2 regions of the Pseudomonas sp. SMN11 genome follow, and region 2 is predicted to be linked to the other one. Evidence: riboswitches for the same ligand, from Rfam matches in the RefSeq annotation. Region 2 holds a riboswitch; the other holds the start of a gene.
The links. A riboswitch is a leader RNA that binds a small molecule or an ion and turns the genes downstream of it on or off. The one in region 2 is predicted to bind thiamine pyrophosphate.

Region 1 (4,768 bases), on a different contig from region 2:
GCCTTGCAGCGGCAGGATGCCGTTGTTGTCGTCAGTCTTGCCGTCGCCGTTGAGGTCCATGGTGCCATCGAACGGCACCGCGTGTTCCATGATGTTGCCGTCGTTGGCGATCATGTGGAACGGCACCCGGGCGTACGACACGTTGGAGCCGGAAGGGCCCTTGAACTCGCCACCATTGCCAGCGATTTCACGCACCACGGCAAACTTGAAGTAGCGCGACACCGAACCGTTGAGGATACGGAAGCGGTAGCTGCGGGCGCGGACCTTGAGCTTGGGCTGGTACTGCCAGTTGACCAGCACCTGGTCACCGAGGAAGCCATCGGTGTTGAACGGGTTGAACCACAGCTGGCCGTTCTGATCCCAGGCCTTGTCGGCGATCACCAGGTTGACGTCGTAGTCGCGGTTGCCCCAGGGCATCCCCGAACCGCTGGGGAAGCGCAGGTTGACACCGTCCTGCAGGGCTTCGTTGCCGCGGTCGATGGCGCTGTAGTAGTTCATCATCACGGCGTTGCCCTTGTAGACGTTCTGCGCCGTGAAATCCATCATGTGGTCGTGGAACCAGTGGGTACTCATGGTTTCGTGCCAGTCGCCACGAATCTTGATGCTGCCGTTCTCGCAGGTCTTCAGCCCCGGGTTGGCGTCGTTGACGAACAGGGTTTCACCCGGCGAGCAGGGGAAGGCGGCACGGGGGTCTTCGGCACGGGTGTTGATGGTGTCGTAACCGGCCAACTGGATCGGCCAGCGGTAGTCGTAGTACTGACCGGGGAAGAAATAGGCGTTGGCAAAACCATCGCTTTCGGCCGGCGAGTGACCGTTGTGCTCGTGGGTGGAAATGGTGTGCAAGCCGAAGCCGGCGTTGGCTGCCGGGTCGATGGGCAGGGCGTTGTAGTGGCGCATCAGCACCGGTTGGCCATAGCGGACCATCAGCAGTTTGACCGGGAAGGTACCGTCGAACGTCCACAGCGACTTGTGGTCCTGCAAGGGCATGTTCGGGTGGAAGCGGGTGTCGATGCCCTTGGTGGTACCCAGGGTGGTCGGGATGTCCGAGGTCTGGTAGTACAGCCCGCCCGGCGCAAATTCACCGACGGCATAGTTGTGCAACTGCTTGCGATCACGCAGCCCCTGGTTGATGCGTGCACCTGCCTGTGCAGTCTTGAACGCCGCCTGGGGGTAGAACTCGTTCCAGCGCTGGTGCGACCAGCCTTTTCCTGGTGGCCGGCCTTCCGCCGGCGAGCCGACCGAGTTGCGGTTGAGGAACAGCTCGATCTGCGCCTTCCACGGGTTGCGGTCGAGGGTGTTGGCGTACTGGGTCGGGAACGGGTACAGGCCCGGTTGCTTGAGGAAGGCTTCCAGGGCATTGCCGTTGGGGCTGCTGCGGGCGACCACGTCTGGGTCTTGCGCAGGCGCAGCGCCCAGTGTGGGGACCGGGAAGGTCAGGGTAGGCGGCGGCAGATTGGGGTCGAGTTTTTCCGGGCCGAATTCTTCGAACAGCAGCAATTGCTGGGTGAATGGCTGCGCCCCGAACAACGGACTCGGCTTGCCGTTGGTAGGGTAATTGCGTGAAGTCTGCAGGGCGGGCGGCAGTATGTTGTCGACGCGGTTGGTCGAGCGATCGCCATACACCCCATCCTTGAGTTCGAGGGAGCCCTCGTTCGCCTCGGGCAGGTTGAACAGGTTGAGCAGCGCCGGATTCGGGTCTGCCGGCTGGTCATCGTAATGCGACGGGTCCGTCGGCGGTGGCTGGCTGACGTCATCCAACCCGGAAGCCACTGCTGAGATCAGCCCCAGGCTGAGCATCAGCGCGGTCACGGCGGACAATGTGAAGAGGTGGTTTTTGGGTTGGATCACGGCAGGTGTTTTCATTGCCTGGTGCCTCGCTCACGGCTAAATGGCTATGGGCCATCAATGGCTTATTGCCGGGTTTCAATGGCCTGAGCAACGGCTGTGCCAACAGATGTTTCGGTAATACTTTGTCAAACAACTCCTTGCGGTCCCTGAGGTGCGCTAAATAATGGGGTGTCAAGGACCGGGTGTAGGCCCCCGAAACTGGGCAGGGTTGGGGCCCAACTCCGGTGATGGAGTGGGTGACAATTGGTGATGGGGGCTGTATACCTGTTGCCCACCAAGGGGAGCCCGGCAACGGGCTGAGAAACCGCTGACAGCTGCAGCGCGGTGACCCTTCGAACCTGATCCGGATAATGCCGGCGAAGGGATGGGACTGCCGACCTGCCTTTTGCCGGCCTCACTGCGAGGCCACGCCATGACCGAACGCTTTAGCGAAACCCTGCAACGCCAGAACCAACCGACCTGGTCGGCCGCCGTCGGCCACCGTTTCGTCACCGAACTCTGCGCAGGCAGCGTCGCCGACCCGATCATGGTCCGCTATCTGGTCCAGGACCACCGCTTTCTCGACAGCTTCCTGACCCTGCTCGGCGCCGCCATCGCCACCGCCGACACCTATGAAGCCCGCCTGCGTTTCGGCCGCTTCGCGGGGATGATCTCCAGCGACGAGAACACCTATTTCCTGCGTGCGTTCGAGGCCCTGGACGTCAGCCCGGCGCAGCGCACCGAGCCCGCAGACACTGCACCTACCGCCGGTTTCAAGGCCATCATGCGCGAGGCCGCGGCCACCCGGTCCTACGCCGCCGCGTTGGCCGTGCTGAACGTTGCCGAAGGCCTGTACCTGGATTGGGCCCTCAAGGCACCGAAGCCGTTGCCGGCCAACTTCGTCTACGCCGAATGGATCACCCTGCACGACAACCCGGCGTTCTGCGATTTCGTGGCCTTCCTCAAGGCCGAACTGGACCGGGTCGGCCCCCAGGAGGCCGCATTGGCCAGTGATTTCTACGCACGCACCGTTGAACTGGAGCTTGCCTTCTTCGACGCCATTTACACCGAGGAGGCGTGAGCATGGATATCTTCGAGCGCTTGAAGGCCGCTACGGCCGGGCAGTGGAACAGCTATGTCGACCACGACTTCGTGCGGCAGATGGGCGAGGGCACGCTGTCGGAAGAAGCCTTCCGCACCTACCTGATCCAGGACTACCTGTTCCTCATCCAGTTCGCCCGTGCCTGGGCCCTGGCCGCCTACAAGAGCCGCCTGCCGGCGGATATCCGCGCTGCCCAGGCTGGCTTGGCGGCGATTCTCGACGAGACCGAACTGCACCTGCGCCTGTGCGCACGTTGGGGGTTGTCGCAAGCTGATATCCAGGCAGCTCCCGAGCACCAGGCGACGGTGGCGTACACCCGTTACGTGCTCGACTGCGGCGCGGCCGGTGACCTGCTTGAACTGCATGTGGCATTGGCGCCGTGCGTGATCGGCTACGCCGAGATCGGCCGCACGCTGGCAGAGCGCATTGGCGACCTGAGCGATCACCCGTACCGGGAGTGGATTGGCGAATATGCTGGCGAGGCCTACCAGGGCGTCGCTGCGGCGGCGCGCAGGCACCTGGATGAACTGGCGGCGCGGAGCATGACCGAGCAGCGGTTTGTGGAGCTGGCACAGATCTTTGGCCAGGCTTCGCGGCTGGAGGCTGATTTCTGGCAGATGGGGCTGGATGGCGTTGCCTGAGTGCCGGTTGGCTTCAGTCAGGCTGTTTCATTGTGGTTTTGTGAATCGCCGTGCACATGTACCGCACGGCGATTCGATCGCGCTCGGGCAGGGTGCGGTAGTGGTCGATGAGGTTGACCTCTTCCTTGTTCAGGCGGCGCAGGAACAGGCGTTGGTTGAATGATGTGAAAGCGCGGAAGATGCGGATCAGAACGGGATCGATTGCCATGGAATCGCCTTGCATGATTATGGGCTCTCGTCCGTGAGATTTCCCCTACTTTGTCAGGGGATAAGGGCTAAGTCTAGCGATCTGGGTCAATTTCTTGAGTGATTGGGCTGCTGCAGGCAGCCCAAGTTTTTCTCAGCGGGGGCTCATTTGCGTTTTCGCTTGCTGGGTTTAATGGGGGCTTCCTCGAAGGCCTCTGGCGGTGGCGGTGCTGCGCGAACGTTGAATACGCGGCAGATGACGTACCAGCAGATGGCTACTGACAGGTTGTAGGGAAAGAGCACTGCCCAGAACGGTAGTTGCCAGTTCTTTTTGCCTTGCATTTCTCCGGGCTCGCCGGTGCGCCAAGGGGCGTAATGGTTCCAGGCCTCTGTTGGTGTGAGGCATATGGCGTGTAACGGCCTGTGCCACCAGTTGGGTTCGCCTGGAGGAGGGAGTTTGTCGGGACCGTGATCCATGAAATGGCGTAGGTATTCCCAGACTTCGGCGACATATTTTATGTCGGGCTCGGTAGGTTCATTGCTGTCGATCCACAGGCTGTCCTCCTGGTGAAGACTGTGGTCTTCCCTGCGAGGAGCAAATGCCAGGGCGTAGCTGGAGCTGAAAGACGAACCGCCGAACTCAGTACGTTTGAAAACACCACCTCCCGTAGCAGCCCAGTCGAAATCAATGAGTGTTTTCCTACGCTGATAATAGATCCTTCTTGTCAGCCTGTTTAGGTAGAAATTCGATAGGTTTTTAATGAGGTGAATTCTGTAAGCTAAAAAAGGAGTGAAAATCAAAGGCGCAATTAGATACTGAATCATTGAGTGCGGCCTTGATATTAGCGTATGGCGGTATGCATCATCCATTATTCCTGGGTATAAGTACGCTGCTGACATCAAAGTTATGGCTGCATATAATTTCCCCATGAAGACGGAGTCACTTATCCACGGGTTCCGCAATACCAAATGAACGCTGCTTATACTGATTGTTTGGCTGTTGATTTTAGGT
Region 2 (4,768 bases):
CGCGGCTGGGCATCATCATGGAAACTGAACTGTGGCCCAACCATATCCACCAATGCGCCAGGCGCGGCATTCCGGTGGCCCTGGCCAATGCCCGATTGTCCGAACGCTCGGCCCGTGGCTACGGGCGCTTCGCCAATCTGACCCGGCCGATGCTGGGCGAAATGAGCCTGATCGCGGTGCAGACCGAAACCGAAGCCCGGCGCTTCCGTGACCTGGGCGCGCGCCCCGAGTGCGTGCAGGTGACCGGCTCGATCAAGTTCGACCTGAAAATCGATGAGCACTTGCCGCCTCGTGCCAGGGCATTGCGCGAACAGTGGGGCGCCGACCAGCGTCCGGTATGGATCGCTGCCAGCACTCACGAGGGTGAGGATGCCTTGATCCTGCAGGCGCACCGGCAGTTGCTGCAGGTACATGGCGATGCGCTGCTGATTCTGGTGCCGCGTCATCCTGAGCGGTTCGATACCGTGCATGCCTTGTGTGCCGAGCAGTTCGCCACAGTGCGCCGCTCCGCCGGCACGCCAGTGGATGCCCGGACGCAGGTGCTGCTCGGCGATACCATGGGTGAGTTGCTGTTCCTCTACGCCCTGGCCGACATCGCCTTTGTCGGCGGCAGCCTGGTGGCCACGGGCGGCCATAACCCACTGGAGCCTGCGGCATTGGCATTGCCGGTGCTCATGGGGCCACATGTGTTCAACTTCCTTGAGATCAGCGCGATGCTGCGCGAGGCGGGGGCGTTACAGCAGGTCGATGATGCCGACGGGCTGGCCGAGGCGGTGCGTCGGTTGATCGAGTTGCCCCAGGGTGCGCAGCGCATGGGCGAGGCGGGCAGGGCGGTGATGCGGGCCAACCAGGGCGCCTTGCAGCGCTTGCTGGATGGGTTGGGCAAGCTTCTCAGCTGATTTTTGTGTTGGCTTCTTCGCGGGCGCACCCGCGAAAAAGCCAAAACTTTTCTCAAGGCCTGCGCTCGAAGTTCTTGGCTGCAGCGGCCGCCAGGTCCGGCGGCAGGAAGTCCTTGTCCGGGTTGTAGTCCGGCTTCAGGTACTGCTTGAGGTCCTGCAGGTCCTGCGGGCTCAAGGTCCCTGCCGCCTGCTTCAGGCTCAGGTTGTCGAGAATGTAGTCATAGCGGCTGTTGTTGTAGTCGCGCACCGAGGTGTACAGCTGGCGCTGGGCGTCGAGCACGTCGACGATGTTGCGGGTGCCGACCTGGTAGCCGATCTCGGTGGCTTCCAGCGCACTCTGGTTGGAAATGATCGACTGCTTGCGCGCCTGCACTTGCTCCACATCGGTGTTCACTGCGCGGTGCAGGTTGCGGGTGTTCTCCACCACCTGGCGGCGCAGGCTTTCGCGTTGCTGCTCGCTCTGGCTCAGGCGCTGGTAGGCCTCGCGCACCTGCGAGCTGGTCAGGCCGCCGCTGTAGATCGGGATGTTCAGCTGCAGGCCGACGGTGGTCTGCTCCACATCACCGCTGTAATGCACATTGGGCAGTGCAGCCGAGTTGCTGAAGCCCAGGTTGTCGTTGTCGCCTTTCTGGTACTGGGCCACCGCATCGAGGGTGGGGGCGTGGCCGGCCTTGCGCTGGCGCAGGGTTTCTTCGGCGGCGGCAACGGCGTGGTTGGTGGCCAGCAGGTTGAGGTTCTGGCGGCCAGCGGTTTCTACCCAGGCCTTGGCGTCGTTGGGGGTTGGCACCTTCACCGGCAGTGTATGGACCACACCCTGGATCGAGCTGTATTCGCGGTTGGTCAACGTGACCAGGGCCTCGAAGGCATCCTGCACCTGACGCTCGGCGACGATCCGGTTGGCCCGGGCGGTGTCATAACTGGCCTGGGACTGCAGCACGTCGGTCTTGTCGGAGAGGCCGACGTCGAAACGTTCGTTGGACTGGTCCAGCTGGCGCTTGAAGGCCGCTTCCTCGGCCTTGGTCGCCGCCAGGTTGTCCTGGGCACGCAGCACGGTGAAGTAATCCTGCGCAGTCTGCAGGATCAGGTTCTGCTCGGTCGCCGACAGTTGCAGCGCCGCCTGCTCGTTGACCGCTTCGGCAGCCTGCAGCTGGAACCAGCGATCAGCGCGGAAGATCGGTTGCGAAAGGGTCGCGCTCCAGCTGTTGCCACTGCGGTTGACGGTGGCCGATGGCTGGTCGATCTTGGTGCGGGTATTTTGCATCTCGGCCCCGGCCGAGAGGTTTGGCAGCAGGCCGGCGCGAGCCTGTGGCACCACTTCTTTCTGGGCGCCGTAATCTGCACGGGCGGCAGCAAGATCGGCGTTGTTGTCGACCGCTTCCTGGTAAACACTGACCAGATCGGTCTTTACCGTCGTGGGCATGTCTGCTGCCCAGACCACTCCGTTGGACGCACAAGACACGGCTATCGCCAGTGAAAGTTTGCGCAGCATAGAGGCAATCCTTGTACGAAATTTAATTACTGAACTGTTGAGTATCGAGCGACGGGCCAGTGTAGTGCCATGCGCACCCGCCAACAATCATAGGTTGCGCCTTTCATCTCCCCTGCGTTTTACCCGCTTGGCTTTGCCGACCACTCCAGTCTAGACTGCGCATGTTCTTGTCGGGGTGCCTTGAAGCAAAGGCTGAGATCGCAGAGGTGCGGATCCCGTTGAACCTGATCAGGTTAGCGCCTGCGTAGGGAACAAGATTGCTCGCCTTCCCGGGGAGCCTCTTGTGCCAGGTCCGGGAATGTCGCAGCTGCATGCAGCTTCAGGCACCCCCATATCCGGCACTGCACCCATCCAGGGTGCGTCCACGTCTTTCAGGTTCACCCCGACATTCCACTGCTAGGAAGCCGTCTGGAGAGCCTGTGATGACCAAACAAGAAAAAACGATCAACCTCAGTGAATCGGCGCAAGTCGATCAGCAGTCCGTGCAACCGTTCCCGCGTTCGCGCAAGGTCTACGTCGAAGGCTCGCGCCCGGACATCCGCGTGCCCATGCGCGAAATCAGCCTGGACGATACCCCGACCGACTTTGGCGGCGAAAGCAATGCGCCGGTGCTGGTCTACGACACCTCCGGCCCGTACACCGACCCCAACGTCATCATCGATGTGCGCAAGGGCCTGGCCGATGTACGTTCGGCCTGGATCGACGCGCGTGGTGACACCGAGCGCCTGGGCGGCCTGAGCTCCGACTTCGGCCAACAGCGCCTGAACGATGCCGAGCTGGCCAAGCTGCGCTTCGCCCACGTGCGCAACCCGCGCCGGGCCAAGGCTGGCGCCAACGTCTCGCAGATGCATTACGCCCGCCAGGGCATCATCACCGCCGAGATGGAATACGTGGCCATCCGCGAGAACATGAAGCTGCAGGAAGCACGCGCTGCGGGCCTGCTCGACGAGCAGCATGCCGGCCACAGCTTCGGTGCCAACATCCCGAAAGAAATCACCCCGGAATTCGTCCGACAGGAAATCGCTCGTGGCCGCGCGATAATCCCGGCCAACATCAACCACCCGGAAGTGGAACCGATGATCATCGGCCGCAACTTCCTGGTGAAGATCAACGGCAACATCGGCAACAGTGCCCTGGGCTCCTCGATCGAGGAAGAAGTGGCCAAGCTGACCTGGGGCATCCGCTGGGGCTCGGACACTGTCATGGACCTGTCCACCGGCAAGCACATCCACGAAACCCGCGAGTGGATCATCCGCAACTCGCCCGTGCCGATCGGTACCGTGCCGATCTACCAGGCGCTGGAAAAGGTCAATGGCGTGGCCGAGGACCTGACCTGGGAGCTGTTCCGCGACACCTTGATCGAACAGGCCGAGCAGGGCGTGGACTACTTCACCATCCACGCCGGTGTGCTACTGCGCTACGTGCCGCTGACCGCCAAGCGGGTCACCGGTATCGTCAGCCGCGGTGGCTCGATCATGGCCAAGTGGTGCCTGGCGCACCACAAAGAGAACTTCCTGTACACGCACTTCGACGAGATCTGCGAAATCATGAAGGCCTATGACGTCAGCTTCTCGCTGGGCGACGGCCTGCGCCCAGGTTCGATCGCCGACGCCAACGACGCCGCCCAGTTCGGTGAGCTGGAAACCCTCGGCGAGCTGACCAAGATCGCCTGGAAGCATGATGTGCAGTGCATGATCGAAGGCCCCGGCCACGTGCCGATGCAGCTGATCAAGGAGAATATGGACAAGCAGCTGGAATGCTGCGACGAGGCGCCGTTCTACACCCTCGGCCCGCTGACCACTGACATCGCCCCAGGTTACGACCACATCACCTCCGGGATTGGTGCGGCGATGATCGGCTGGTTCGGTTGCGCCATGCTCTGCTACGTCACGCCCAAGGAGCACCTGGGCCTGCCGAACAAGGATGACGTCAAGACCGGTATCATCACCTACAAGATCGCCGCCCATGCTGCCGACCTTGCCAAGGGCCATCCGGGCGCGCAGATTCGTGACAATGCCTTGTCCAAGGCACGCTTCGAATTCCGCTGGGAAGACCAGTTCAACCTCGGCCTGGACCCGGACACCGCACGCGCCTTCCACGACGAGACCCTGCCGAAGGAATCGGCCAAGGTCGCGCACTTCTGCTCGATGTGCGGGCCGAAGTTCTGCTCGATGAAGATCACCCAGGAAGTGCGTGAGTACGCGGCCAAGATCGAGGCCGTGGACGTGACGGTCGAGCAAGGCATGCGCGAGCAGGCCGAACGGTTCCGCCAGGAAGGCAGCCAGCTGTACCACAAAGTCTGACTCAAGGCTGACTCCTGTAGGAGCGGCCTTGCCGGGGCGCCGGACCGGTCGGAAAGGGCTGCGAAGCGGCCCCAGAT

Region 1: it holds a riboswitch for thiamine pyrophosphate, as region 2 does, so the genes downstream of both, ACLEJU_RS13600 (TenA family protein) here and thiC (phosphomethylpyrimidine synthase ThiC) in region 2, are expected to answer to the same signal.

What each region holds. Positions count from the first base shown of each region.
Region 1 is NZ_JBKGGW010000013.1:26,989-31,756, forward strand. Features, by position in the region: gene ACLEJU_RS13595 (Ig-like domain-containing protein) at 1-1,863, opposite strand, end outside; TPP riboswitch at 2,116-2,230, shown strand; gene ACLEJU_RS13600 (TenA family protein) at 2,261-2,908, shown strand; gene tenA (thiaminase II) at 2,905-3,570, shown strand; gene ACLEJU_RS13610 (hypothetical protein) at 3,584-3,778, opposite strand; gene ACLEJU_RS13615 (hypothetical protein) at 3,922-4,768, opposite strand, start outside.
Region 2 is NZ_JBKGGW010000049.1:4,364-9,131, reverse strand. Features, by position in the region: gene waaA (lipid IV(A) 3-deoxy-D-manno-octulosonic acid transferase) at 1-899, shown strand, start outside; gene ACLEJU_RS26570 (TolC family outer membrane protein) at 952-2,388, opposite strand; TPP riboswitch at 2,550-2,656, shown strand; gene thiC (phosphomethylpyrimidine synthase ThiC) at 2,811-4,691, shown strand.